Regions from separate parts of the Blastococcus goldschmidtiae genome, predicted to be linked through region 1. Evidence: riboswitches for the same ligand, from Rfam matches in the RefSeq annotation. Region 1 holds a riboswitch; each other region holds the start of a gene.
The links. Region 1 has a riboswitch for cyclic di-AMP ahead of RM425_RS06770 (LysM peptidoglycan-binding domain-containing protein). Riboswitches for the same ligand answer to the same signal wherever they lie in the genome.
Positions count from the first base shown of each region.

Region 2: linked by a shared signal. The riboswitch ahead of RM425_RS05705 (hypothetical protein) and the one ahead of RM425_RS06770 (LysM peptidoglycan-binding domain-containing protein) in region 1 are both predicted to bind cyclic di-AMP.
Region 3: linked by a shared signal. The riboswitch ahead of RM425_RS05470 (aggregation-promoting factor C-terminal-like domain-containing protein) and the one ahead of RM425_RS06770 (LysM peptidoglycan-binding domain-containing protein) in region 1 are both predicted to bind cyclic di-AMP.

Region 1 covers NZ_JAVREI010000002.1:422,649-431,963, forward strand. The annotation lists gene RM425_RS06755 (IS110 family RNA-guided transposase) at 1-549, shown strand, start outside; gene RM425_RS21630 (DUF6153 family protein) at 758-1,204, shown strand; gene RM425_RS06760 (DUF305 domain-containing protein) at 1,286-1,888, shown strand; partial or broken gene RM425_RS06765 (IS3 family transposase) at 2,088-2,975, shown strand; cyclic di-AMP (ydaO/yuaA leader) riboswitch at 3,272-3,447, shown strand; gene RM425_RS06770 (LysM peptidoglycan-binding domain-containing protein) at 3,529-4,362, shown strand; gene lysA (diaminopimelate decarboxylase) at 4,859-6,172, opposite strand; gene RM425_RS06780 (FAD-dependent oxidoreductase) at 6,096-6,599, opposite strand; gene RM425_RS06785 (hypothetical protein) at 7,308-7,601, shown strand; gene RM425_RS06790 (four-helix bundle copper-binding protein) at 7,724-8,131, opposite strand; gene egtD (L-histidine N(alpha)-methyltransferase) at 8,796-9,315, opposite strand, start outside.
Region 2 covers NZ_JAVREI010000002.1:194,561-203,875, reverse strand. The annotation lists gene RM425_RS05705 (hypothetical protein) at 1-1,319, opposite strand, end outside; cyclic di-AMP (ydaO/yuaA leader) riboswitch at 1,535-1,698, opposite strand; gene RM425_RS05700 (SGNH/GDSL hydrolase family protein) at 1,944-2,801, opposite strand; gene RM425_RS05695 (phosphoenolpyruvate carboxykinase (GTP)) at 3,077-4,921, shown strand; gene RM425_RS05690 (SigE family RNA polymerase sigma factor) at 5,110-5,604, shown strand; gene RM425_RS05685 (hypothetical protein) at 5,601-6,686, shown strand; gene RM425_RS05680 (RNA polymerase sigma factor) at 7,102-8,445, opposite strand; gene RM425_RS05675 (FUSC family protein) at 8,772-9,315, shown strand, end outside.
Region 3 covers NZ_JAVREI010000002.1:145,904-155,218, reverse strand. The annotation lists gene RM425_RS05500 (MEDS domain-containing protein) at 50-907, shown strand; gene RM425_RS05495 (sensor histidine kinase) at 904-1,851, shown strand; gene RM425_RS05490 (GAF and ANTAR domain-containing protein) at 2,039-2,767, shown strand; gene RM425_RS05485 (hypothetical protein) at 2,768-3,178, opposite strand; gene RM425_RS05480 (hypothetical protein) at 3,196-3,444, shown strand; gene RM425_RS05475 (glycoside hydrolase family 3 N-terminal domain-containing protein) at 3,441-3,839, shown strand; gene RM425_RS05470 (aggregation-promoting factor C-terminal-like domain-containing protein) at 3,936-4,847, opposite strand; cyclic di-AMP (ydaO/yuaA leader) riboswitch at 4,924-5,077, opposite strand; gene RM425_RS05465 (class I SAM-dependent methyltransferase) at 5,204-5,845, opposite strand; gene RM425_RS05460 (SDR family NAD(P)-dependent oxidoreductase) at 5,850-6,758, opposite strand; gene RM425_RS05455 (flavin-containing monooxygenase) at 6,758-8,239, opposite strand; gene RM425_RS05450 (TetR/AcrR family transcriptional regulator) at 8,386-9,036, shown strand; gene RM425_RS05445 (universal stress protein) at 9,041-9,315, opposite strand, start outside.

The DNA.
Region 1 (9,315 bases):
GGTATCGAGGCCGATGCCCGCCGGCACATCACCCTGGCGCTGCTGGCCGCCATCGACGCCATCGAGGCCCAGGCCGCCGCCCTCAGCCGGCGGATCAAGGAGACCCTGGCTCTGCACCCGGACGCGCCGATCTTCACCAGCCTGCCCCGCGCCGGCCAGATCAGAGCCGCCGCCCTGCTGGCCGAGATCGGCGACGCCCGCGGCCGCTATCCGACCGCCGATGCACTGGCTGCCGCGGCCGGTGCCTGCCCGGTTACCTTCGAGTCAGGCAAGCATCGCGCAGTCGGGTTCCGCTACGCCGCCGACGCCAAGCTTCGCCGGGCGCTCACCGACTTCGCCGACGACTCCCGCCACGCCAACCCCTGGGCCGCCGACATCTACACCCGCGCCCGAGCCCGCGGCATGCGCCACCCACACGCCGTTCGAGTGCTGGCCCGCGCCTGGACCGCCGTCATATGGCGCTGCTGGCAGGACTCAGTTCCCTACGATCCGGCCCGCCACGGCGCCCTCAACCGCTACCTCAACCAGGACGCCGCAGCGGCGGCTTGACACAGGGCTACTCAGCCGGTGAGCACCTCTGGGCGACCCGCATCAGGGTCGGGGTCATCCCCTCCGTCGGCAGGTCGTCCCGCCAAACGTCGCGGACTCTCTGGATGACCACCTCCGGGAGACCCAGGCGCCGTCGGTTTGTCTTGGCGGCTTACTACTACGTGGACCAGTACCCTGAGATCGGTTCGTGAAGGGGGTGGTCGTGCCAATGCGAAAGCTGTGGATCCTGTGGTTGTTCGCCGGTGTCCTGTCGATGCACGGCGCCCAGCACGTCTTCGCCGAACCGGGGGTCGGCGGTAGCGCCTCGGCGCACGCCGATAACGGCATCGGTCACCCATCCGCAGCATCGGCCGCGTTCAGCCCGGAGTCTTCGCTCAGCGGTTCCTCCGTGGCCGCCCCCATCCAGCGTTTGGCGGCAGTAGCCGGGATTCCGACGCCGGGTGATGCACCGGATCATGACCTCGCCAACCACGCGTGGTCCCTGTGTCTCGCGGTCTTTCTGGCTGGGTTCCTCGCTCTTCGGGCAACGGGTCGAGGGCGGCGCCTTGCTTCGTCGGCCCGGTGCGCCGTCGAACGCGGGCTACGACCGCCGATGGGTTGGTTGAGGCCTCCACGACCACCGGAACTAGCGTCGCTGTGTCTCCTGCGGATCTAGGCCGACCGATCTGGACCCCGCCGACCAAGGCGTCGGAGGGGTCGAACGGCACGCCGGCACCGCAACCAACAGGAGACTGCAATGACCCGCACCACAGCACGACTCGTCCAGCTGACCGGCGGACTCATCGCCGGCACGATCATCCTGACCGGTTGCTCGGGCAGCTCCGGTGGCTCCTCCGCCGGCAGCAGCCCCGGGGCGGAGAGTTCTGCGACCGAGGAAGCGACGTTCAACGATGCTGACGTCGCCTTCGCGCAGGGCATGATCCCGCACCACGAGGGGGCCCTCAGCATGTCAGATGTCGCCGCGGAGCGAGCCACTGATCCCCGCGTCGTCGACTTGGCCAACCGCATCGAGGCCGGGCAGGACCCGGAGATCGATCTGTTGACCGGATGGCTCGAGGAGTGGGGTGAGCCGCTCGAGTCCGATGGCATGGGTGGCATGGACCACGGTTCCAACGACATGGACATGGACATGGAGGAGATGCCCGTCGCGGGTCCCGAATTCGACCGGATGTGGCTGCAGTCCATGATCGAGCACCACATGGGTGCTGTGCAGATGGCACAGACGGAGCTCAAGGATGGACGGGACACTGAAGCGCTGGAGCTGGCGCAGCTGATCAGCGAGACGCAGATGCAGGAGATCGCCGAGATGGAGGCACTACTCGTAGAGCTCGGCGGCTGATCTCCACCTGGTGCTGCCGGTCACTGATCGGCAGCACCAGGTGCCTGATCACCCTTATATTCCCGCCTCCGAGAGGCTCCATCGTTGAGCCGACACAGCGGGCGCCGATGATGCGGTCGAACAGCGACCGCCCACCGGTGTGACCGGGCCACCGGCCGCCGACTGCCATTGGTTGTCGATCGGCCGATGACGACCGACGACCCGGGGGCAGCCTCCCAAAATGACGTACCCGCTGGTCCAAGAGCTCGCCGAGAAGATCCCCGTCGCGGTGACCTGCCGGGTGCTCGGCTTCTCCACGCAGCCTTCTACAAGTGGCAGACCAGCCCGGTCAGCCAGCGCGACCTCGCCGACGCCTACCTCACCAACGCCCTCATCGACGCCCACGGCGATGACCCGGAATTCGGCTACCGGTTCGTCGCCGACGAAGTCGCCGGCGTTGGCCTGGTCGCCGGTGAGCGGCGGATCTGGCGGCTGTGCTCGGCGCAGAAGCTCTGGTCGACCACGGTGCGCAAGGGGTGGCGGGCAAGAGCCCCGGCCCGGCGGTGCACGACGACCACGTGCAGCGGAACTTCACCGCGCCCGCCCCGGACCGGGTGTGGCTGACCGACATCACCGAGCACCCCACCGCGGAAGGCAAGCTGTACTGCTGCGCGGTCAAGGACCTGTTCAGCAACCGCATCGTCGGCTGCGCGATCGACGAGCGGATGACCGCCCAGCTGGCCGTCACCGCACTGCGCACGGCAGTGGCCCGACGTCGGCCCGGCGGTGTGGTCGTGGTTCACAGCGACCGCGGATCGCAATTTCGAGCAAGATCATTCCAGGCGGTCCTGACCGCCGCAGGCCTGCAAGGTTCGATGGGGCGAGTTGCTTCGGCAGGTGACAACGCTGCGATGGAGTCATGGCACGCGCTGCTGCAGAAGAACGTCCTGGACCGCCGCCGCTGGCGCACCCGCGCCGAGCTGCACGCCGCGATCGTGTTCTGGACCGAGCACACCTACAACCGCCGCCGTCGGCAACGCGCACTGGCAAGCTCACCCCGGTCGAGTTCGAACTCGCCTTCACCACTCAAGCCGCTATCGCGGCATGATCACTCCCAACCACCGTCAACCGAAGCTGCAGCAGTCCCGATCGGCGTCGGATACACCGGCGGCGTTCTGCGGCGTCAACTCGAGGTCGTGCGGCTCCGCGTCTGAAGCGGTCAGGGAAGACACCTGGGAGTCCGCCGTCAAGCAGTGGTTGACCGAGCTGACAATCACACGCGGTGCAGGCTCCTATGACGCATAGTTCATCCTCGCGGGCGCAGCGGGGAAAGTCGACCCGGGGGTTGCTGCCCTCATCCGGAGTCTGCATACCGTGCTGAGGTTCGCCGAGCGGTGGACCCGGATGATGGCACCGCCGAACCTGCCCGCCGTCACACCGGTCCTGTTGAAAACGACGGGCAGGGCGGGGGACCCACCTCGCATGACTAGGCCTTCAGGTCTTGGGGTGAAGCCGTGTGATGCGGCCGGGCAGCTCTCGCCGGAACCCGACAGCTAACTCCGTAGGCGGCGAGAGGCTCACCACCTATGTCTAAGCGCTACGTCGGGCGGCACCGCCGCCCTACCCGCAACCCTGTCGTGGCGGCCGTGGCACGACCCGCCGTGGTCGTCGCGGCAGCAGCGGCCGTCTCCGTCGGGATGATCGCCCCCGCTCAGGCTCACTCCGGGGACCACACGGTTCGCTCCGGCGACACCCTCGGCGGACTCGCGGCCAGCCACGGCACCTCGTGGCGAACGATCTACGCGGACAACCGCGACACGATCGGGTCCAACCCGAACCTCCTGCGCATCGGTCAGGTGCTCACCACCGGCGGCTCCGGCTCGACGCCGTCAGCGGCCAGCGGCTCGAGCGCGTACACCGTACGCGCGGGAGACACGCTCAACAGGATCGCTGCCCGGCACGGCACCACCTGGCAGCAGCTGCACGCCCTCAACCGGGAGGTCGTCGGCGCGAACCCGAACGTCCTGCGCGTCGGTCAGCGCCTCCTCCTCAGCGGGCAAGCCTCCCCGGCCGCCGCGCCGCGTGCCGTTCCAGAGCGCGCCAGCCGTGGCTCGGACAGGCCCGCCCCGGCCCCAGCCCCCGCGCCGACGTATGCAGCGGCTGCGCCTTCGAGCGCCTACGGGGCGTGGGATCCGCACGTCCGACCCGCCGTCCAGGAGATCGCCGATCGGTTCGGCATCTCGACAGTCCTCACCCGCCCCGGGCACACCCCCACCCAGGGCCGCGCGGCTGACTTCATGGTCTACACCGACCGGGCCAAGGGAGACGCCGTCGCCCAGTACGTGATCGACAACGCGGCTCGGCTCGGAGTCGAGAGCGTGATCTGGCGGCAGCGGATTGCCGGTCCGTGGACCGGTTGGGCGTGGCGCGCAATGGAAGACCGCGGATCCGCCACGGCCAACCACATGGATCACCCCCACGTGGCGTTCCGGTGAGCCGGGTAACCGACTGACCGCGGTGGTCCGTTAAGCCCGGACCGACGACAAGCGTCCCCTGCCCCGCTGTTCGGTGGGGCAGGGGGCGCTGTCTACGGGCGGCCCGACGTTCGGGCACGCCGCCGCGGCTGTGGTCCCTGGCTGCCCCGGTGGACATGACCCACTGACCCACCGACTCCCGCCTCACAAAGTCTTCTGTGTGGAGCCGGCGCAACTGCGACTGATGTGTCCAGACAGCGGACGCCAGCCGAGTCACGCCCCCGCGTGCGTAGCTCGTCGGTCGGCCGATGTCGACCGCCAGCCTGGGGCCCGAACCAGTCCCGACGGTGGGATATCCCTGGTCTGCGGATTCGCATGAGCTCCGCGAAACTCTCGGTTCCTGTCGGGTGCCGGCGGAGGGCCCCCTATGAGTGAGCAGTGATGATATGTCGCCCCCATACCCGCGCCGCTCTCAGAGTCAAGTCACTGCTCTTTGGCGTTCTGCATCCGACCTGGCTCATTCGGCCACGTCCTCCAAGGCCAAGAGGTCGTCGATCGTCTGCCGTCGACGGATCAGACGCACGGCGCCTCCATCGATGAGCACCTCGGGTGCAAGTGGACGTGAGTTGTAATTCGACGACATGCTGGCTCCGTACGCCCCGGTGTTCATGAAGACGACGAGGTCGCCGACCACGACGGCCGGCAGTGGTGCGTGCTCGACGACGCCGTCCGGACTCTGGGTGAAGACGTCTCCTGACTCGCACAGGGGGCCGGCCAGCACTGTGGCCGACACGTCCCCGTCACGCCTGTCTCCCTCCCGGGTGATGACCTCGGTGCCGTGACTGCTGCCATACAGGGCAGGCCGGATGAGATCGTTGAAGCCGGCGTCCAAGAGGACGAATCGGTTCGACCCCATCCGCTTGAACGCGCGGACCTCGGCGACGAGCACTCCGGAGTTCGCGACGAGAAAGCGCCCGGGTTCGATCTCCAGTCGCACGTGGTGCCCCAGGTGGGCGGTCAGTTCATGGCGCGCGTCGTCCCAGAGCCGGAAGTACCGATCCGTATCCACGATCGGATCGGCAACTGTTTCTCTGACGGTGAGGCCACCTCCCGCGGAGATCGCGCGGATGTCGTGGTCGATCCTCTTGGCATCTCGGACCATCGATTCGCACACCCGCTCGAGGTGCCCGTAGTCCACCCCTGAACCGATGTGCATGTGCAGGCCGATCAGGTCGAGACCGTGACGATCGACGGACTCCACGACGTCGGTCAGGTCCTCATGCCAGATACCGTGCTTACTCGCCGGGCCGCCGGTGTTCGTCTTCTGACTGTGCCCGTGACCGAAGCCGGGATTGACTCGTATCCACACGGGATGCCCGGGGGAGATCTCTCCGAGCTGCTCGACCATCTGCGGCGACCCAACGTTCACCGGGACACCCAGATCGGCAACCCGCTGGAGCGTTTGCCGATCGAGCACGTCTGCGGTGAAGACGATCGGATCCTCATCCCCACCAGGGGTGTACCCGGCTGCCAGCGCCCGCTCGATCTCACCGGCCGACACGGCGTCAACCATGACTGCCTCTTTCCGCATCAACCTCAGGATGTGAAGGTTCGACGAGGCCTTCTGCGCGAAACGGATGGTGTCGAACTGCCGAAGTAGGTTGATCTGCGTGCGGATGCGCCCGGCGTCGTAGATCCACACCGGTGTCCCGTACCGCTCGGCGACGGCGGCGATCGTCGCGCCGTCCATCCCGTCAGGAGCGGTCAGCGTTCCCGGTCGTCGTGTCATCGCGTCCTCCATCAGCGCCGGTGCAGCATTCTCGGTCGGCATGCGTCATGCAGGAGCGGGTGGCCACGACGACGTAACCCGCCGACATGCCTCCAGCCGTCGTCTCGACGTGGCACATCCCGCCGTCCTCGTCCACGTCCCGGCCCCACACGCCCTCGACAACGACGCCGCCTCGGCGGACGAACGCCTCGGCCAGTCCGGCGAGGTATCGGCCAGGGTGAAAGTGCGCCTGGTACTGGAAGTGCAGTGCTGCGGCGACCTCGAACGGCAACGGGGCCTCGCGCGACATGGTCACCGGGAACCCGATGCGTTCGGCGACCGACCTCGCCCTCCTTCTCGATTTCCGCCACCTTGGCGTCGTCCTCGGTGTAGACGACGTGCGGGTGACCGTGCTCGAGCATGCAGTCGATGCCGAGGGTCTCGATGAGACCGAGGATCTCTTGCAGCCCGGCCACATTCGCCTCCGCATAGGCGGCTGCAGCGTCGAGGCCCCGTGTCTGCTCGATCTTCGAGTACGGGGCTCCGTGGCCGTTGGTGACCTTCACCGTGGAGTGGGTGGTCACCGATCGACCGATCGACCGATCGGCTCGGCCGAGACGACGGCTACACGACGGCCGGCACGCTGGAGGCGTAAAGCGGTGGTGACACCGACGATCCTCCGACCGAGGACCATGACATCCGCGGCCAGTGGACGCGGCTCGGTCGACCCCAGATCCAAAACCGGCGTGGTGTCTACCCACGGTGAGACGTGACGGCCTTCAGCGACTGGCATGGTGCGCGTTCCTTTCGATTGATGACGTAGTTCCGACCTGCTCGCGCTGACCCGGGCCTGCGGCATCTACCCGACCGGGCGTCCCGAGACCGCTGCTACACCGAACTATCATGGGTTCGACGTGGTGATGGCCGGGGGATAGGCAGCACCGTCCCCGCGAGCCGGCCTGGTCCGGGGAGGGGCAGTGCAGGGGGACTTTTTGTGCTGGGCCCTTGTGCACGTCTCCAGAGGGCACGATCGGCTCCGGGTAGCTGGCCAGTGGCGACCGCCAGAGAGGGACGCCGGTCAAACGTCACGGCGTCGAAAGGCGCCTGGGTCGGTTCGGAGGTACACCCATGGCGGCCGGATGAGATGTCTCCGCGTCGCGCACGCTGTGCGACCCGGATATCAGAGGAGATGACGTTCATGGAGATCACTGAGGGATACGTGGTGGACCTCGCCTGCCTGCGGCGGTATCCGCAGCAGGAGTACACCTCTCGCGCCGCGGAGCACACCACAGAGTGCGCGTTGATGGGCCACTGCGTGGAGAGCGGCTACGGCCTGGTGGCAGATGACAACCTGCTGGTTCCGCTGGACATGGAGGCCACACGGCAGGTCGTGTCGGCCCTGGCCACCGCCGGCCCTCGCGGTGTACGACTCCGCGCGACGCGGGAGGACGTTGACGGCGAGTTGCACACCACGAACGTGCGAGTGCTGTGACCCTCCTGGCGGCGCTGCCGGGGCGAGGATTTCGGGAAAGACGGTCGGCGCGGGACGCCCGGCGGCCGAGGTCTCGTGCCGGGCGCCCGTGCGGACCGCAGTTGGGGCGTTGCGACGACGCGTTAGCCGAGAGAGGCGATGAGATCCCGGCAGGCCTGCTCGCATCGGCGGCAGGATTCTGCGCACACCCGGCAGTGCGCGTGCATCTCCGCGTGCTCGGTGCACTCGTCCCCACAGACCTTGCACGCAGCGGCACACGCCTCCAGAACCGCGCGCGTGAGATTGGCGTCGTAGCCGGTGTGCCGGGAAAGCACGCGGCCGGTGGCGTCGCAGATGTCGGCGCAGTCGAGGTTGCTGCGGATGCACTTGGTGAGCTCCGCGACCATGTCCTCACTCAGGCATGCGTCGGCGCAGGCGGTGCAGGCCTGGGCGCACTCGAAGCAAGCCTCGATGCACTCCTGAAGCTTCTGACGATCGACACCGCCGAGGTCCTTCGGGTAGGACTCCAGCATCTGGGCGGTAACACTCATGGTGGCTCCTCCGGGTGCCGGTGCAGGTGGCCTGTCCACCGAGGAACGCCGGCCATGGAAGCGCTACCCGCTCATCCGTACGGATAACGACTTTCGCCACTCTTCCTCTGCACGAGTCCATGAGTAGGAGGCGGCGGTCCCGTACGCGGGGCCACGACGGCGAGCGGTCCACGCTGGAAGGACCGGTTGCTCAGCCGATCGCTGAGTCCGCGGCCCTCGTCGACGGCGGCAACGATTCGGCAGGGATCGGCGTGCCGACCCTCGGAGGGGTGATCACGTGACCGGCAGGTGGGACTGCCCGCCCTGGTGCGCGGACTCCGAGGGCTGGCTTCGGGCCGCCGCTCGCGGGGTAGAGGGATAGCGTCGCGTCGAAGGGACCGATCGGTGCCTGCACGCGGGCGAAGAGGAGGACGGCGATCAGCGCCCGCCGAGCGCGAGTGCCAGCCGCAGCACCCAGGTGCCGGCCACCCGGCCGGGACGGACCCAAGGGGCCGGTCGGTCGCGGTCGGCTCGCTCACACCGCCACGCTACTGAGCGGTGCGGTCCTGGGCTGCCGTGGAAGGCGCCGTTCCGGCGCAAGTGGGCGCAGCCGTGTGGAACTTGCCGATGCTGATTGCCACGCGGATCCAAAGCAGAGTCTGCACCCGCTCGCTCGGCGCGCCACTCAGCCAGGGACAGACATCGAGACGGCGAAGTCGCCATCGCGGTCGGTCCACCAGTGCGTCAGCCTGAGGCCCGCCGCGGCGAGCTCTGCTTCGACCCCCTCCCGGCGGAACTTCGCAGAGACCTCCGTCCGCAGGTCCTCGCCTGCGGCGAAGGCCACATCGAGTTCGAGGGCGGCCACCCGGACAACCTGTTCCGTCCGCGACCGCAGCCGCATCTCGATCCACTCCTGCTCGGCGTCCCATAGGGCGACGTGCTCGAACGCCCTTTCGTCAAAGGTGGCCCTCAGCTCGCGGTTGAGCACGGCTAGGACGTTCCGGTTGAACGCCGCAGTGACCCCTGCAGCGTCGTCGTATGCGCGCACCAGGCGGCCAGCGTCCTTGACCAGGTCGGTGCCGAGCAGGAAGGAGTCGCCGGGCTGCAACGTGCCGGCCAGCTCGGCGAGGAACTCCGCCCGCGCTACGGGCTCAAGGTTGCCGATGGTGGAGCCGAGGAAGGCGATCATCCGTCGGCCGGACCTG
Region 2 (9,315 bases), 230 kb from region 1:
CCCCGGTTCGCCATCTGCTTCCAGGCGCCACCGGGTGAGCTGAGGTAGCGCTGCTCCCAGATGATGTAGGCCACGCCGAGCTCGTTCCAGTTGGCGATGTGGTAGGCGGTGATGGCGTCCCCGAGCGCGCGGTTCGACATGACCATGTAGTCCAGCGCGAGCCCGGAGGGGTGCCCCCCGGGATCGGCCGCGCTGGGGCGCGTGCCACCGAGCCTGATGGAACCGGCGCCGGGCACGTTGCTGACCACCGCGTTCGCTGCCGCCTGCACCTGCGGCCGGACCGCTCCGGCGTTGTTGGTGATCCGCGCGACTCCGCGTGCGGCAACCGGGGCGGCTGCGGGGACGACCGACGGTGCCGGCACAGCGGCCGCGAGCGGGGCGGGCGCCCGGGGCGCGGGCGGTGCGGGCGGGGCGGGCGCCCGAGGCGTGGGCGGTGCGGGCGGGGCGGGCGCCCGAGGCGTGGGCATGGCGGACGCCCGCGGAGCAGGCGCCGCGACCGTCACCGGAGCAGGAGCGGGCGGGGCAGCGGCAGGTGCGACCGGCCGCGCGGCGGCGGCCTCCTCGGCAGCTGCGAAGGCCGCAGCCGCCTTCATCCCGGCCTCCGCCTCCGCAGCGGCCATCGCCGCGGCCGCCTTCATCCCGGCCTCCGCCTCCGCAGCGGCCATCGCGGCGGCCGCCTTCATCTCGGCCTCCGCCTCCTCGGCAGCGGCCATCGCCGCGGCCGCCTTCATCCCGGCCTCCGCCTCCTCGGCAGCGGCCATCGCCGCGGCCGCCTCCATCCCGGCCTCCGCCTCCGCAGCGGCCATCGCCGCGGCCGCCTTCATCCCGGCCTCCGCCTCCTCGGCAGCGGCCATCGCCGCGGCCGCCTTCATCCCGGCCGCCTCCTCGGCGGCGCGCCGGGCGGCGGCGTCGGCCTCGGCACGCTGCTGGTCCAGCGCGGCCTGGTCGGCGGCGGCCTGCGCGAGGCCGGCGACGGCCGCCGCCTCCTCGCGGCTGCTGCGGCTGGCCGCCAGCTCCTGGAGCGGCTCGAGCCGGTCCGCCACGTCGTCCGGCGCGGTGGTGGTGCCGATCCCGAGCTGCCCGGCGACGCTTCCCGACCCGGAGGGGGCGGGGGCCGAGGGCGCCGGCCCGGCGCTCGCGGCACCGGCGCCGACCGCGTCGGCGCGCGGGGCGACCTCGCTGCCGATGAGGGCGGTGGCCAGGACGAGGCTCGCGGCGGCGGACGCCAGGTAGGTGCCGGTGCGCACGCCGACCGCTGGGCGGCGGCGCGGGGAGGAGTGCCGGCGGCGGGCGCCGGAGATCGTGGTGCGGACGTTCATGGGTGCGGGTGCTCCGAGACGTGGGGCAGCGACACCCCGGCACGGGGTGAGGAGCTGCACGAGTGGGATCGGCGGGACTGCGCTCCGGGCACGCCCGCCTGCAGGCGGGCATGCGGGGAGCAGGGGCGCGGCTCAGCTGTGCGGGTGGACCCGCCGTCGGTAGTGGGTGCGGGCAGGTCCAGCGGCGGTGCAGGGGCGCGCCATCCGGCGGCTCTCCGTTCTTCCGATACCGCTTACCGGGTTAGCTGACGGGTTCGGGCTCAGAAGTGCCCTACGCGCGACGGATGCGTCTCCGGTGCGCGATTCACCCCAGTGCTGCGGTGGGTCCCCGGCTCGCCGGCGTCCTGCGTGGACGACGGCGACTCAGCGGCGTCCGCCGGACTCCCCGGGGAGGGGACGTGGCGACCGGCGGACGGCATGACGGTAGGCACCGTTATGCATCCGTGACAAACGACCAGGTAGTCGTGCCGATTCATGCGCCGGGCACCCGCCGGGGACCGTGTCCACCCGACCGGCAGGGCCGGAACCGGTCTCCCCCCCGCCGCCCGGGGAGCCTGCAGCGCGACGGGCTCCGGCGGCCAGATCCGGGGCCGGGGTGCAGCGGCCGGCTCGAGGAACCGGGGGTCAGAGGCGCCGCAGGGCCTTCATCGCCTGGGCCGCCATCCGGGCCTCGCCCAGGGCGTTGGGGTGTACGACGACCGGGTTGGTGCCTCCGACGACCGGCTCCACCCAGCGGACACCGATCGGCTGGCAGGCGTCGTGTCCCTCCGACACCCGGGTCATGTCCACGTAGGTCACGCCCGTGGCCTTCGCCGCCCGGCGGATGGCGTCGTTGAGAGTCGCCTGCACGCCCCGCAGGTAGGGGACGTCGCCTTCCGCGACGGGCATCTGCGGGAAGCACCCGCCGGTGGCCGGCAGGATCGACGGGTAGCCGAGGATCGCGACCTCGGCGCGCGGGGCCTTGGCGCGCACCGCCCGGAGCGCCTGGACCAGCGACGGGTACGTGGTGGTGCGGATGGTGTCCTCGAAGGACGAGCCGTACCGGTCACGGCACGGGCTCCCCCGGCCGAGCGTGGAGAGCCCCGCTGCGCCGCACTGGGTGATCGAGTCGATGAACACGCCGCTGTCGTTGCCGCCGATGGTCATCGTGATCACCTGCGTGTCGCTGCTGACCGCGTCCAGCTGCGGCGCCACACCCGGGTACTGAGCGGCGAGGTAGTCGCCGGTGTCGGCTCCCCCGCACGTGACGTCGGTGAGCCGGGCGCCGGTGGCCGCGGCGATGACGTGCGGGTAGTTGGCCGTCGAGCGCAGGCACTGCGGTGGGGCTGTGAGGTCGGGCGGCAGGACACCGGACGCCGCGCTGTAGGAGTCGCCCAGCGCGACGTAGCGGACCGGGCCGCTCCCGCCGTGCGCCTGCGCCGGTGGGGCGACCAGCACGAGCGTGACGAACAGGGCCGACAGGACGGCGGCGAGACGGCGCACGGGGCAGCTCCGGAGGGGGCGTGGACAGGCCGCACGGGACAACGACGGCCCGATCCCCGGGTTACGCGCGTCACACCTGCGAGCGTGGACGTACCTCTTCCGGATGCCCGTGGGCGGTCCGGAGGCCTCCCGGCGTACATCAGCGGTAACACGCCTGACACCATCACCGAACGATTTCCCGATCAGGGGTCCACACCACTCCCTCGCAGAGTGGCGCGGTGGCTGGATCGTGCCCGGGACGAGAAGGTGGGTCGTAGCGGATGGAGAGGATCCTCGTGACTGCCATAGACGCGGTACTGGACGAAGCTGGACTGACGAACGAAGCCGTCCGGTCCTACGTGAAGCACTGGGCACAGCACACCGGCGCCGAGCGGGTGGAGGTCATCAACGCCTCCGACGACGCGCGGCTGATCCGCGAGTCGCTCGACGCGGGCGAGTTGCTGCCCGCCGGGGAGGGCCGCTACTACTCCCGCAGCCACCCGAAGGACACGGCGCGCTCCGAGGAGCGCACCGTCGTCGCGACGAACGACCCCGAGGACAAGGGCGAGTACAACAACTGGCGCCCGGCCTCGGAGATGCGGCCGATGCTCGAGGAGCGGATGGCCGGCAAGTCCGCGGGCAAGACGATGTACGTCGTCCCCTACGTGATGGCGCCGCCCGGGTCTCCCCTGCAGCCCTACGCCACCGGCGTCGAGCTGACCGACACCCGCACCGTCGTGCTGCACATGATCCGCATGGCGCGGGTCGGCGTGCAGTACGTCAACGATCTGGCCGACCAGGACTACTTCGTCCGCGGCGTGCACGTCACCGGCGACCTGGACAACCTGGGCCAGGGCACCGCCGACGATCAGCGCTACTTCGTCACGATCGCCGACGAGCGCACGATCCTGCACTACGGCTCGTCCTACGGCGGCAACGCGCTGCTGGGCAAGATCGCCCACGGCCTGCGTCAGGCGACCTACGACGGCTGGGCTTCGGGCAAGTTCCTCTCCGAGCAGTTCCTGCTGCTCGGCATCACCGACAAGCAGACCGGCCGCACGTACCACATCTGCGGTGGCATGCCGAGCGCCTCGGGCAAGACCAACCTGGCCATGATCCTGGCGCCCGACGCCCTCGGTGACCGCTACCAGGTGCACTTCTACGGCGACGACATCGCCTGGCTGTGGGTGGACGAGGAGGACGGTCGCGTCTACGCGATCAACCCCGAGTTCGGTGCCTTCGGCGTCGCCAAGGACACCAACGAGGCCACCAACCCCACGGCCGTGGAGGCCATCGCCGAGGGCACCGGGACGATCTTCACCAACGTCGCCTACAACGAGCAGACGCAGGACGTCTGGTGGGAGGGCAAGTCCAAGCAGCCGCCGGCCGACGTCACCGGCTGGCGCGACTGGAAGGGCGAGCTGATCTCGGAGCGCTCCGAGGCGGAGAAGGACGCGCCCTGGGCGCACCCGAACAGCCGGTTCACCACCACGCTGGCCAACATCCCGAACATCGCGCCGGACTACGAGAACCCGAAGGGCGTGCCGGTCGACGCGATCATCTTCGGCGGGCGCACCCGTGACCGCGAGCCGCTGATCCGCGCGATCACCGACCTCGCCGAGGGCGTCTACGACGGCCTCACCCTGGGCGCGGAGGCGACCTTCGCCGCCGAGGGCACCGAGGGCGTCCTGCGCTACGACCCGATGTCGATGCGGCCGTTCATGGCCTACTCCGAGGGCGCGTACGCCGCGCACTGGATGAAGATCATCGGTGCCGCCAAGGACCAGCCGGTCTTCGCCCACGTGAACTGGTTCCAGCGGGGCGAGGACGGCCGCTTCCTGTGGCCGGGGTACCGGGACAACCTCCGCCCGCTGCTGTGGCTCATGCAGCTGCGCAACGGCGAGGTCACCGGCCGGCAGACCCCGGTCGGCATCGTGCCGACCAAGGAGGAGCTGCAGCTCGAGGGCATGGACGACCTCCGCCCGGACGACCTCGAGACGCTCCTGACGATCGACGTCCCGCGCTGGCAGCAGGAGATGGCCCACCGCGAGCAGCACCTCTCGCTGTTCCGCGACATGCCCGAGGAGATCTGGGCGGCCCACCGCCGGGTCTCCGACGCCCTGGACGCCGAGGCGAAGTGATCCCCGGGGGGCTCCGGCCCTCCTGAACGACGAAGGTCCCGACCGCTCCGGTCGGGGCCTTCGTCGTTCCCGGCGCGCGTCTGCCGGCACCACGTCGCCCGGACCGGGCAGGATCCGTTCCCACCGCGTGCAGCGCCACGCGGTCCCCGATGCGTCTGACCGGGTGGAGACCACCGACGGGAGCAGGCGTGACGTTCGAGGAGTTCGTGGCCGCGCAGGGCAGGCCCCTGCTGCGGCTGGCGTTCGTCCTGACCGGGGACCGGCACCTCGCCGAGGACCTGACGCAGACGGCGCTGGCCGACGCCTACCGGCACTGGCGGAAGGTGCGGGCGGCCGCCGACCCGGCCGCGTACGTGCGCCGGATGCTGGTCAACGCGCACCTGAGCTGGCGACGCCGTCGCTCGAGCACCGAGCGCCCGGCCGAACTGGTGGACGCCTCGATCGATCCGGCCGCCGGACCCGGGGACGCCCTCGAGGCGCGGGAGCAGATGCGCACGCTGCTCGCCGGCCTGGCGCCACGGGCACGCACCGTGCTGGTGCTGCGGTACTACGCCGACCTCGACGACGCCGCGATCGCCGAGGCCATGGGCGTCAGCCAGAGCGCGGTGCGGGCGACCGCCTCGCGGGCCTTGGCCGGTCTCCGCTCCACCGCCGTCGTCGAGGCCGTCCAGGAGGCGCCATGACCGACCCGACCGAGCGGCAGCTGCGCGAGCTCTTCGCCGCCGACGCCGCTCGCGCGCCCCACCCGGGCGGCCTCGCCGCCCTCACCCTGCACAGGGTGCGGCACCGCCGTCGGGTCCGGACGACCGCAGCGACGGGGCTGATCGCGGCCGTGCTGGTCACCGGAGGGAGCGCGGTCGTCTGGGGCCCCCTGGGTTCCAGTTCCTTCCCTGCGGCCGCCCCCACGGGCGTCGGCGAGCTCCCTGGCGGTGCGACCGAGGACTGCTCCTCCGGGTACTCGAGCGCCCGGCTCGCCGCAGAACTGACCCAGGAGGGCGCCTTCGCTCTCGACGGCACCGTCACGGCGATCGAGCTGGGTGCCGACCCCGGTCCCGGGCGGCCCAGCCGGTACGCGAGCGTCACCTTCCGGGTGCACACCTGGTACCACGGCGGCTCCGGCGGGACGGTGGAGGTGCTGCTCGGCCCCCCGGACGTCACGTCCCAGACCTCGGACGTGAGGTCCTACGGCATCGGTACCCGGCTGCTCGTGTCGGGTCAGGTCGCCGAGACCGCGAAGGTGTCGGACGCTCCGACGACCGAGGACGTCGCTCACTTCGGGTTCTCCTGCGGCTCCACCCGCTACTACGACGATGCGACCGCCGCCGAGTGGGCCGCCGTGGCCGCCGGTGAGGCGCCGGCCGGTGCGCTGCCGGCCACCAGGGCCGCGAGCTGCCCCGAGTACTCGCCCGCCCTCGTGGGTGAGCGGGACTTCGCGCTGGACGGAACCGTCACCGGGATCGGGGAGCAGCGCTTCCCCAGGCTGCCGGGAGAGACCGAGTCCGACGGCTACTACTCGGTCACCTTCGAGGTGCACACCTGGTACCTGGGCGGCACCGGCGGGACGGTGACCCTGCACATGGAGGAGCTGCCCTACCTGCCGACGCCGGAAGGCGGAAGCGTCGAGACCTACGGGGTCGGCACCCGCCTGCTCGTCTCCGGTGTGGTGAGCGAGATCGAGGGCCGAGGCCTCATCGGCCAGGGCTGCGGCTACACGCGGTACCACGACGAGCAGACTGCCGCCGAATGGACCGCCGCCACGGACTGATGCGACGAACGACGAAGGCCCCGACCAGTCGGTCGGGGCCTTCGTCTCGTTGCGGGGTCGTGCCGAGTGGGCCCCGGACGGGTCCGCGCAGGCGCGACGGACACGCTCTGCGGGACCGGCCCCGGCACGTGGCCGCGGGGTCGTGCCGAGTGGGCCCGGGAGGGGTCCGCGCAGGCGCGACGGACACGCTCCGCGGGACCGGGCCCCGGCACGTGGCCGCGGGGTCGTGCCGAGTGGGCCCGGGAGGGGTCCGCGCAGGCGCGACGGACACGCTCCGCGGGACCGGGCCCCGGCACGTGGCCGCGGGGTCGTGCCGAGTGGGCCCGGGAGGGGTCCGCGCAGGCGCGACGGACACGCTCCGCGGGACCGGGCCCCGGCACGTGGCCGCGGTGTCGTCCGGAGGACGACAATGTGCTCAGTCGAGGTAGTCGCGGAGTACCTGGGAGCGGCTGGGGTGGCGCAGCTTGCTCATGGTCTTGGACTCGATCTGCCGGATCCGCTCGCGCGTGACCCCGTAGACGCGGCCGATCTCGTCCAGGGTGCGCGGCTGGCCGTCGGTCAGGCCGAAGCGCAGGCGGACGACGCCGGCCTCCCGCTCCGACAGCGTCTGCAGCACGCTCAGCAGCTGGTCCTGCATGAGGCCGAAGCTCACCGCGTCGACGGCCACGACCGCCTCGGAGTCCTCGATGAAGTCGCCGAGCTGGCTGTCGCCCTCGTCGCCGATGGTCTGGTCGAGGCTGATCGGCTCCCGGGCGTACTGCTGGATCTCCAGCACCTTCTCCGGGGTGAGGTCGAGCTCCTTGGCCAGCTCCTCCGGGGTGGGCTCGCGCCCCAGCGACTGCGACATCTCGCGCTGTATGCGGCCGAGCTTGTTGATGACCTCGACCATGTGCACAGGGATGCGGATGGTGCGGGCCTGGTCGGCCATCGCGCGGGTGATCGCCTGGCGGATCCACCACGTCGCGTAGGTGGAGAACTTGAAGCCCTTGGTGTAGTCGAACTTCTCGACCGCACGGATCAGGCCCATGTTCCCTTCCTGGATCAGGTCCAGGAACGCCATACCACGCCCGGTGTAGCGCTTGGCCAGCGACACGACGAGACGGAGGTTGGCCTCCAGCAGGTGGTCCTTGGCGCGCTCGCCGTCCCGGGTGACCCAGGTGAGCTCACGCCGGCGCGCGATCGGCAGGGTCTCGCCGGCTGCCGCGGCGTCGGCGAGCTTGTGGCTGGCGTAGAGCCCGGCCTCGATCCGCTTGGCGAGGTCGACCTCCTCCTCGGCGGTGAGGAGCTTCACCCGGCCGATGAGCTTGAGGTAGGCGCGGACGGCGTCCGTGGACGCGGTCATCTCCGCGTCCTTGCGGGCCTTCCGCAGGGCCAGCGACTCCTCCTCGTCCTCCCACTCGAAGCCGGTGCCGGCGGCACCGGCAGCGGCCTCGCCGTCGGCCTCGGGGGCGTCGGTGTCGTCGTCCTCCTCGACCTCGGCGGGGGCGATGGTGACGGCCTCGCTCGGGGCGGCCGTCTCGAGCGCGTCGTCGAGGACGGGCGCATCGTCGTCGGCCGCGGCGCCCGTCTTCCCCTTGGCCGCCGCCTTGGTCTTGGCTGCGGTCTTCGGAGCGGACTTGGGTGCGGCCTTGGCCTTGGCCTTGGCCTTGGCCGTGGGCGCAGCCTTGGCCCGGGCCTTGGTGGTGGGGGTGGTGGCGGGCGAAGCGGTGGGGTCGTCCGTCCCGTTGGGGGCCGGCTGGGCGATGTCGGTCGCGGTCATCGTCGCCTCTCGTGACGGTGTCGGACGGCGTCGCGAGAACCTGCAGTCCTAGCGGAGAGGCCGGCGCGTGCACGACGAGGGAGCCGGCACGCACTGAGGGTGGGGGGCGAATGTCCTGCGATGGCGGCCAGATCGGCGCGTCACCGGGGACGACATGCCATTTTAGCCCTCCCCGGCCGTCGATGCCGACGGCCTCCGTTCGGAGCCGCCCCGTCGGGGTGGGTTCCGGCCGCTCCGCCCGGGGCACGCAGCCCTCGGGGCCGGTGGCGGACACGCCGGCGAGGGATCGGCCGGCGCGCGGCCGGCCGGGACGACGGAGGTGGGTCGTGCAGCACGACGGCAGCGGGCCGCGCCCGTCCCCGCGGCTCCTGCCGGCGCGCGCCCGCAGGGTGTGGGCCCGGCACCCCCGGCTGGGCATGGCGGTCAAGGCCGCCGTCGCCGCATCGCTGGCCTGGGCGCTGGTCCAGCTCGTCCCCGGTCCGGCAGCCGACTACCCGTACTACGCCCCGCTGGGTGCGCTGATCGCCACCTCGACCACCCTGACCGGATCGGCGCGCGAGGCGGCGCAGGCCGTGACCGCGATCTCACTCGGCGCGGCGGTCGCGCTCGCCGCCGATGCCCTGGGCGGACCGAGCCTGCTGACGATCGCGCTGGCCGTCGCCGTCGGCGTGCTCGTGGGCAGCTGGTCCCGCCTGGGCGGCTCGAAGAGCTGGGTGCCGACGTCGGCGCTGTTCGTCCTGATCATCGGCGACACCAACCCGACGGGCTACGTCCTCGGCTTCGCCGGGCTGACGCTGCTGGGGGCGCTCGTGGGCCTGGCGGTCACCGCGGCATTCCCACCGCTACCCCTGGCCCCGGCGCAGGCGCAGC
Region 3 (9,315 bases), 280 kb from region 1:
TGGGTCACCACCCCTGTTGCTCGGGCCCCCGGAGGCATACGGTCGGTACATGCGCGCACACGGATCGGTGACCGAACCTCCGGCCGCGCACTCCGCCGACCACCTCTGCTGGGTCCACGACGACGACGAGCCGTTCGGTGACGCCGTCCGGGCGTTCCTCGCCGGAGGGCTCGTCCGCGGTGAGCGGCTGCTGTGCGTCGGGGACCGGGCCATCGCCGCGCTGGAGGACCCGTCGGGCTCCCTCGGCGACGTCGCCGCCCTGCTCGCCGGCGGTGCGCTGGAGACGATGACGGTTGCCGAGGTCTCCGCCGCCGCCGGCGCCCTGGGCGCCGACCCGCAGCGCGCCTTCTACGACGCGGCCACCCGGAGGGCGCTCGACGACGGCTACCGGGGCCTGCGCGTGGTCGCCGAGGTGACCGAGCTCGCGGCCGACCCGGGCCTGATCGAGGAGCTGGTGCGCTGGGAGCACGCCGCCGACGAGTTCATCGCCTCCGGTTCGGGGATGTCGGCGATGTGCGCCTACCGCGGCGACCTCCCGCCGGCCACGCTCGGCGCCGTGCTCGCCGTCCACCCCCTGCGGCACGGACCCGACCAGCTGAGTCCCTTCCGGCTGTTCTTCGACGACGACCGCCTCGTGCTGACCGGCAGCGTCGACACCTTCAGCGCCGATCGGCTCGCCACGCTGCTGGCCGGGACGCCGGCGGGGAACACCGCCCTGCTCGACCTGAGCGGTCTCGAGTTCATCGACGTCGCCGGGTGCCGGGCGCTGGCCGGCTGGGCGGGCGAGCTGCAGGCCCGCTGCGTCCCGCTCGAGGTCCGCGGCGCCTCTCCCCTGCTGCAGCGGGTGTGGCACATCCTCGGTCTCCACGACGTCGCACCGGTCACCTTCACCGACCCGCGCGGATGACGCCGCCGGCTGCGTTCGCGACCGCGCCGGCCGGCTTCGAGCACGAGGCGCTGTTCTACCGCGACGACGAGACCTTCCTCGCCGGTGTGCTGCCGTTCGTCCGGGACGGGCTGACCCGGGGCGAGCAGGTGGTCGTCGCCGAGCCACCGGGGCGCCTGGAGCTGCTGCGCGACGCCGTGGGCGCCGCCGCCCCGGTGCGCTGGCTGGACATGGCCGCGTTGGGCGGGAACCCGGCCCGCATCATCGGCGCCTGGCGGACGGTGCTGGACGAGACCACCGCTGCCGGGCGCGGCCTGCGCGGCGTCGGTGAACCGGCCTGGCCCGGCCGCCGGGACGCGGAGTACGCCGAGTGCCGGCTGCACGAGCTGCTGCTCAACACCGCCTTCGACGACGGACCCGCCTGGCGCCTGCTGTGCCCCTACGACCAGACCCACCTGCCCCGCGCCGTCCGCACCGGCGCGCTGCAGTCCCACCCGCTCGTCTCCACCCACGAGCACCGCCGGCCCAGCACCGCCTTCTCCCGCGAATCCGCGGCGGCCACCTTCGCCACACCGCTGCACCAGCCGAGCGAGGGCGTCCTGCGCGGCATCTACGGCGCCGGCGACGCCCGCGCGACCAGGCGCACCGTGGTGACGTTCGCCCGCTCCTGCGGCCTGTCCGCCGAGCAGGCGCAGGCCCTCGAGCTCGCCGCCTCGGAGCTGGTCGCCAACTCCGTCCGCCACGGCGGGGGCAGCGGCACGGTCGCGATGTGGCGCACCGACGAGGCCGCGATCGTGGAGTTCAGCGACGGGGGGCACATCAGCGACCCGCTCGTCGGGCGGCGGGTCCCGCCGCCGGAGCAGGTGAGCGGGCGGGGCCTCCACCTGGTCAACGAGCTCTGCGACCTGGTACAGCTGCGCTCGTGTCCACGCGGGACGACGGTGCGCATCACGACCTGGCGCTGAGGCCCCGCGGGCGCCTCCCCGGGGCGGCACGTGCGTCCGGCGAAGGCCCCGCCCGGCGGCCGCCGGGTATATTGGTCGCGCGTCAGACAGCCGGCGCCCGGAGGAATCCCTCCAGTGGACGAGCCCGCCCAGGGAGTCCCGCCGAGACCGACCGGGCCGCTGGCCCGGTCGACCCGCACGGAGGCACGTGAACACCCCCGACGCCGGCGCGCCGGACGCCGTCGCCGTCCAGTCGGCCCTGGCCGACCTGGGCCGCATCTCTCTCGCCGAGCACTCCCTCGAATCCGTCGTCCGGACCGTCACCGAGCTGACGGCCCGGGTCCTTCCCGAGGCGCCGATCGCATCCGTGACCGTCCTGCGCGGCGCCCAGCCGACCACCGTGGCGGCCAGCGGAGAACTCGCCCTCGACCTGGACCACGAGCAGTACCGCCTCGGCTCCGGGCCCTGCCTGAGCGCCGCCGCCACCGGGCGCCCGTCGGAGATCGCCGACACGCGGCAGGACCGCCAGTGGCCCGACTTCGCCGCGATCGCGGCGGAGGCGGGCTGCGACAGCATGCTGTCCGTCCCGCTGCCCGTGCACGAGCAGGTGTCCGGAGCGCTGAACGTCTACGCCCGGAAGCTCACCGCCGCCGATCAGCGGACCTGGGACCTGCTGAGCCGGTTCGCCGCCTACGCCGTCGTGCCGGTGTCGAACGCCTACCTCTACGCGGCGGCGGTCCAGCGGGCCGAGCACCTGGAGGCGGCGCTGGACACCCGCGGCGTCATCGACCAGGCCAAGGGGATCCTGATGGAGCGGTTCAAGCTCACCCCGGAGGCGGCGTTCCAGGCCCTGACGCGCGTGTCGATGGAGACCAACACCAAGGTGCGCGACGTCGCCGCGCGTTTCGTGGCCACCGGGGAACTGCTCGCCGACTGATCAGCGGTCCGGGTCCGGCCCCGGCTCCTCGGGGCTCCCGCCGTCCCGCCGCACCAGGTCGCCCACCGCTTCCTCGAGCCGGGCCCAGGTGCCGCTCCACTCGACCAGCGGCTCGAGGATCCGCTCGAAGACCGCGAGCTGCTGGTCGAAGGCATCCAGCTGGGCGCGCATGCCGGCGATCCCGGCCCGCTGTGCGGCGACCATGTCCGCGACCGCCCGCAGCTGGGCGGCCGACATGGCCCCCGGCGGGCTCGGCAGCGCGGGGATGGACAGCTTGGTGGGCATGGACCCGGCGACGGTCCGGGCCCGGTCGGTGAAGCCCCGGAGCTGCTGCACGAACTCCTCGACGGACCGGCCCACGAGGCCGCCCGGTGGCATGCCCCGTTCGGGTCCTGGTCGTTCCTCGGTCATGACCGGACGCTATGCCGGTGTGCGCCCCGGGGCGAGCGGGGCCGGCGCGCCCGGCGGTGGCGGCACGGTCCGGCACCCCCGGGCCGAGCCGTCCCAGGCCCGGTGCGGAGGTCGTCCCGGCCGCGACGGCCGTCGTCGACGGCCTGGCGGCGGCGGGGGTCACCTCCACGCTCGAGCACTTCCCGGGACCGGGCCGGGTGCGCGGGAACACCGACGACACCGCGGACGTCGTCGATGACGTCACGACGGCCGGGACGACCAGGTGACCGCGTTCACGGAGACGCTGTCCCGGACCGAGGGGCACCCGATGGTGATGACGTCGTCGGCGACCTACAGCCGGATCGACCCGGCCTCCCGGGCGGCCTTCTCGCCGGTGGTCATCGGCGACGTGCTGCGCGGGGAGGTGGCTTTCTCCGGCCCGGTCATCTCCGACGACCTGGGCAGCGCGGTCGCGGTGACGAACGTCCCGGTCGGCGAGCGGGCGGTGCGCTTCCTCGCCGCGGGCGGGACCCTCGTGCTGACCGTCGCCCCCGCCACCTTCCCGGCCATGCTGGAGGCGGTGCTGGCCCGGGACGCGGCCGACCCGGCGTTCGCAGCGGTCGTCGACTCCGCCGTGCGCACCGCGCTGCTCGCCAAGGCCGAGGCCGGGCTGCTCGGCTGAGCCCGGCACGCACGGAGCCGCCGAGATCACGAGATCTCGGCGGCTCCGGGGCGTCGACGTACCGGGATCACGCGATCCCGGCCGGGGGGGCTCAGCTCAGTACCAGCCCTTGGCCTGCGAGTGCGACCAGGCGCCGCAGGGCGAGCCGAAGCGGTTGTTGATGTAGATCAGCCCGGCGTCGATCTGGCGGTAGCCGTCGGAGGTCTTCGCGATGCCGGTGCCGGCCCAGGTGCTGTCCAGGAACTGCGCGATCCCGTAGGCGGTGCTGCGCGGGTTCTGCGCATTGGGGTTCCAGCCGCTCTCCTTGCCCCAGAGCTTCTCCAGGCAGGAGAACTGGGAGCTGTTGCCGCCGAGCTTCTGCAGGGCGTAGCTCTGGTAGGAGCCCGACGGCGCGGCGGGTGCCGCCGGACGCGCGGCCGCGCGGGGCGCCGGGGCGGCCGCGCGGGGCGCCGGGGCGGCCGCGCGGGCGGCGCGGGCTGCCTCCGCGGCCCGGGCTGCCTCCGCGGCGCGGGCTGCCTCCGCGGCCCGGGCTGCCTCCGCGGCGCGGGCTGCCTCCGCGGCCCGGGCTGCCTCCGCGGCCCGGGCTGCCTCCGCGGCCCGGGCTGCCTCCGCGGCGCGGGCAGCCTCCACCCGGGCCGCCTCCTCGGCCGCGAGCCGGGCGGCCTCCTCGGCCGCGCGGCGGTCGTGCTCGGCCTGCTCGGCGGCCATCTGGTTCAGTGCAGCGGCTGTCTGCTCGGCGTCCCGCGCGCTCCGGCTGGCGGCCAGCTTCTCCAGCGGTGCGACGACGTCGGTGTCCAGGGCGGGCGCCGACTCCGCCGTGATGCCGAGCTGCTGGGCGACGCTCATCGACTCGGTCTGCGCGACGGCCTGCGCCTCGGGCTCACCGGCCGAGAGGACGCCGACCATGACGGCGCCGGCGGTGGCCACGCCGACGAGGGCGGCGGACCGGCGCGCACCGAGGGGCGGGCGGTTGCGGAGACGTGCGTTCACCGTGGTGCGGAGGTTCATGAGGAGGTTCTGCTCCGGGGGTCAGGGCGCAGCAGAGCAGCCGCCCTCCAGGGGCGGCGAGAGCCTGCGGCTGTCCAGTTCTTCCGTGAGCCGCCTACCGGGTTAGCTGACGGGTTCGGGCGGGAAGCAGCCCTACCCCACCCCGGACTGGAGGTCCGGGGCCGGGATTCACCCCAGTACTTCGGTGGGTCCCCGGCTCGCCCCTCGGGACGATTCGGCGGCGCCCGGCGCGGAACCCTCGGGTGAGGGAGCCGCCGGCCGGACCGGGCCAACGTAACGGCTGTTATCGGTTCGTGACAACGCCGTGACCGTATTTCTTGGCGTGACGCATCTCCCGTCCGCGCGGCCGGGAGGGCTCACGGCAGCCGCCACACCGTCGTCCGGCGGACGCGCGCGGGCCCGCCTTCGGTGTCGACGACGTCGTGGACGGCCGCCTCGACCAGCCGGTGGTGCGGCAGGTACGGCCGTCCGGGGTCACCGATCAGCACCTCGGCGCCGGTGGCCCGAACGGCGTCCAGGAACGGCAGCACCCGGTCGGTCATGATCCGGTCGTAGCAGACGTCACCGGCCAGGACGACGTCGACCGACGGCGGCCCCTCTCCCAGCAGATCGCCCACCGGCTCGATCCCGGCCACGCCGTTGAGCGCCGCGTTCTCCGGGATGGCGGCCAGCCCGAAGGGGTCGATCTCGCTGGCCACGACCCGCGTCGCGCCGGCCATGACCGCCGCGACGGCGACCAGCCCGCTGCCGGCGCCCAGGTCCAGCACCGACCGGCCCGCGACGAGCTCCGGGTGGTCGAGCACGTAGCGGGCCAGCGCCTGCCCACCGGGCCAGGCCGCAGCCCAGAACGGCGGCTCCTGCGCGGTCCGGCCCTGCTCGACGGCCATCGCCTCCCACAGCGCGACGACGTCGGCGGCGACCAGCAGCTGCACCTCGGGCACCAGCGAGGGCCGGACCGGACGGGTGTGGGCGCGGATGAACTGGGCGGGCACGGTCACCCGGTCAGTCTCGCGCGGCCGTCCCGCCCATGTCGGAGGAGCTCTGGCCGGAGGAGCTCTGGCCGGAGGAGCTCTGGCCGGAGGAGCCCCGGGCGGCGATGCCCCGGGCGACCAGCCGCCAGTAGCTGCCCGGCCGCAGCCGCACGAGCGCGTCGGGCACCCGCGCGCTGAGGCCGATGAGCAGCCGGGGACGGCGCTTCTCGATGGCGGCCACGATCTGGGCTGCCGCCTTCTCCGGTGGGATGCGCAGCAGCCGGGCCATCTGCGCACGGCCCTCCGCCACCTCGGCGGGATCCACCCCGGAACCCAGGCGCGCGCTCTCGGCGATCCGCGTCCGGATGCCGCCCGGGTGGACCACGGTGACGCCCACCTCGTCGTCGGCGAGCTCGTGCCGCAGCGACTCGCTGAAGCCGCGCACGGCGAACTTGCTGGCGGCGTAGGCGGCCTGGCCGGGCGGGGCGAAGATGCCGAAGATGCTGGAGACGTTGACCAGGTGCGCACCGGGATGCGCCTTGAGCGTGGGCAGCAGCGCCGCGGTCAGCCGCACCACGGCACGGAAGTTGATCGCCAGCACCCAGTCGAACTCCTCGAGGGTGACCTGGTCGAAGCGGCCACCCAGGGCGACGCCGGCGTTGTTCACCAGCAGCGTCGTCCCCGGGTGGGCGGTCTCCAGCGCGGTCCCCAGGGCGTCGGTGGCCGCGTCGTCGGCGAGGTCGACGACGTAGGTGTCGACCTCGAGCTGAGGATGAGCTTCGCGGATGCGGTCGGCGACACCCGTCAGCCGGTCGCCGTCCCGGTCGACCAGCACCAGGGCGCTCCCCCGGTCGGCGAGCTGGACGGCGAGCGCCTCGCCGATGCCGCTGGCGGCGCCGGTGACGACGGCGGTGCCGCCGGCGAACTCGTAGGCGCGCATCAGGCGGCCACCCGCTCGGCGCGGGTCGGCGCGGCGCTGAAGGTGATGCCCTCGTCCTCGAGCGGACCCCGGCGCATCATCCGGACGTCCCGGATGTAGTTCTGGTGCAGCTTCCACGGCGTGCGGCTGCCCTGCTTGGGCAGCTGGGCCAGGCTGCGCTGCACGTAGCCGGCGGCCAGGTCGAGGAAGGGCAGGTCGGCGCCCTCGGGCGGCGCGACCGGCGTGGAGACGGCGAGCCCGCGCGCGTCCATGTGCTGCAGCAGCCGGCACACGTAGCGGTTGATCAGGTCGGCCTTGAGCGTCCACGAGGCGTTCGTGTAGCCGATGACCATCGAGAAGTTCGGGACGCCGGAGAGCATCATCCCCTTGTAGGAGACGGTCTCGGAGACGTCGACGGGCGTGCCGTCGAGGCTGAGCGTCATCCCGCCCATGGCCAGCAGGTTCAGGCCTGTCGCGCTGACGATCACGTCGGCGTCGAGGTGCTCGCCGGATTCCAGCTCGATGCCGGTCTCGGTGAAGGTCGCGATGCGGCCGGTGACCATCGAGGCCGCGCCCTCGCGCAGGGTGCGGAACAGGTCGCCGTCCGGGACGAGGCACAGCCGCTGGTCCCACGGGTCGTAGGGCGGGTTGAAGTGCGTGTCGACGTCGACGCCGGCGGGCAGCTGCTTCTCGGTGAGCCGGCGGATCAGCTTCCGGACGCCGTCGGGCCAGCGCCGGCTGGCCTGGAACAGCGCGGTGGTGGTCAGCACGTTCTTCCACCGCACGATCGGATAGGCGACCTTCGCCGGCAGCCTGCGGCGCAGGAGCTCGGCCAGCGGGTCGGTGCCGGGCAGCGACATGATGTAGCTCGGCGTGCGCTGCAGCATCGTCACGTGCGCGGCGTCGTCGGCCAGGTTGGGCACCAGGGTCACGGCCGTGGCGCCGCTGCCGATGACGACGATCCGCTTGCCGGTGGCGTCGAAGTCCTCGGGCCAGTGCTGCGGGTGGACGATCTCCCCGGTGAACCGCTGCTCGCCGGCGAACTCCGGGCGGAAGCCCTCGTCGTAGCGGTAGTAGCCGGAGCACACCGACAGCCACGAGCAGGTGAGCTGCACCGTCTCGCCGGTGTCGGTGCGGCGAGCGGTGACCGTCCACCGCGCCTCGGCGCTCGACCAGTCGGCCGAGAGCACCTGGTGGTGGAACCGGATCCTCTCCTCGACGCCGTACTCGCGGGCGGTGTCCTGGATGTACCCCCGGATGGACGCGCCGTCGGCGATGGCCTTGGCGCCGGTCCAGGGCCGGAAGGCGTAGCCGAGGGTGAACATGTCGGAGTCGGAGCGGATGCCCGGGTAGCGGAACAGGTCCCACGTGCCGCCGATGGCGCCGCGGGACTCCAGCACCGCGTAGCTCTTGTCCGGGCACTCGACCTGCAGGTGGCAGGCGGCGCCGATGCCGGACAGCCCGCCGCCGATGACGAGGACGTCCACGTGCTCGGGACTCATGTCCACACTCCAGGTAACGGGCCGGCCGAGGCGGCTCTGAGGGTTCGGCGGTGCCGCGGAACGCTGCACCGCCGACGCTATCGACACCCTGTCGAACGAGTCAACAGGGTGTCGAGCTACGGCGCGTTCGCCGGTACTCTTCCTGCATGTCCGACGGCGCCGCTCCACCGCCGGTGGCGGGGCGCGGCCGTCGTCCCCCGCGCGCCGGCGGGGACGACCGGGAGCTGGCGATCCTCGCCACGGCCGAGCGGCTGCTCGAGGAGCGCACCCTGGGCGCCATCTCGGTCGACGACCTGGCGCGGGGCGCGGGCATCTCCCGGCCCACCTTCTACTTCTACTTCCCGTCGAAGGACGCCGTCCTGCTCACCCTGCTCGACCGGGTGGCCGCCGAGGCCGACGCGACCATGGGCGCGGTGTTCGACACCCCGGCCGCGGGGCCGCGGGAAGCCTGGCAGCGGGCACTGGCCGCGTACCACGAGACGTTCCGCAGGCACCGCGCCCTCACCGTCGCATGGGCGGAGGCGCGCTCGACCAGCGAGGCCGTGCGCACGCTCTGGGGCGAGGTCTTCGAGCGCTGGGTGCAGCGCTGCGCGACGGCGATCGAGGCCGAGCGCGCCCGCGGCGCGGCTCCGGCGGGGCCGGCGGCCCGCGACCTGGCCATCGCGCTCACCTCGATGAACGAGCGCGTCATCTACGGATCGCTCAGCGGCGACGGGCCGGCCGTGGCCGACGCCGACGTCGTCCCGGTGCTGCTGCGGGTGTGGCTCGCCGCCGTCTACGGCGACGAGCCGCACTGACCCCTCAGGCCTCGACCGCGGCGTTCTCGCCGGTGACCGCCTCCAGCTCCTTGCCGCTGGCCCCGGTGCGGACGACGGTGACCGGGCACGGCGCGTGGTGCACCAGCTTGTCGCTGACCGAGCCGAGCAGCAGGCCGGTGAAGCCACCCCGCCCCCGGGCCCCCATGACCACCAGGCTGGCGTTCTCGGCGGCCTGCATCATCGCCTGCTCGGCCGGGCGGTGCGCCACGTGGCAGGTGACCCGCACCTCGGGAGCCAGTCCGGCCATCCCGACGTGCG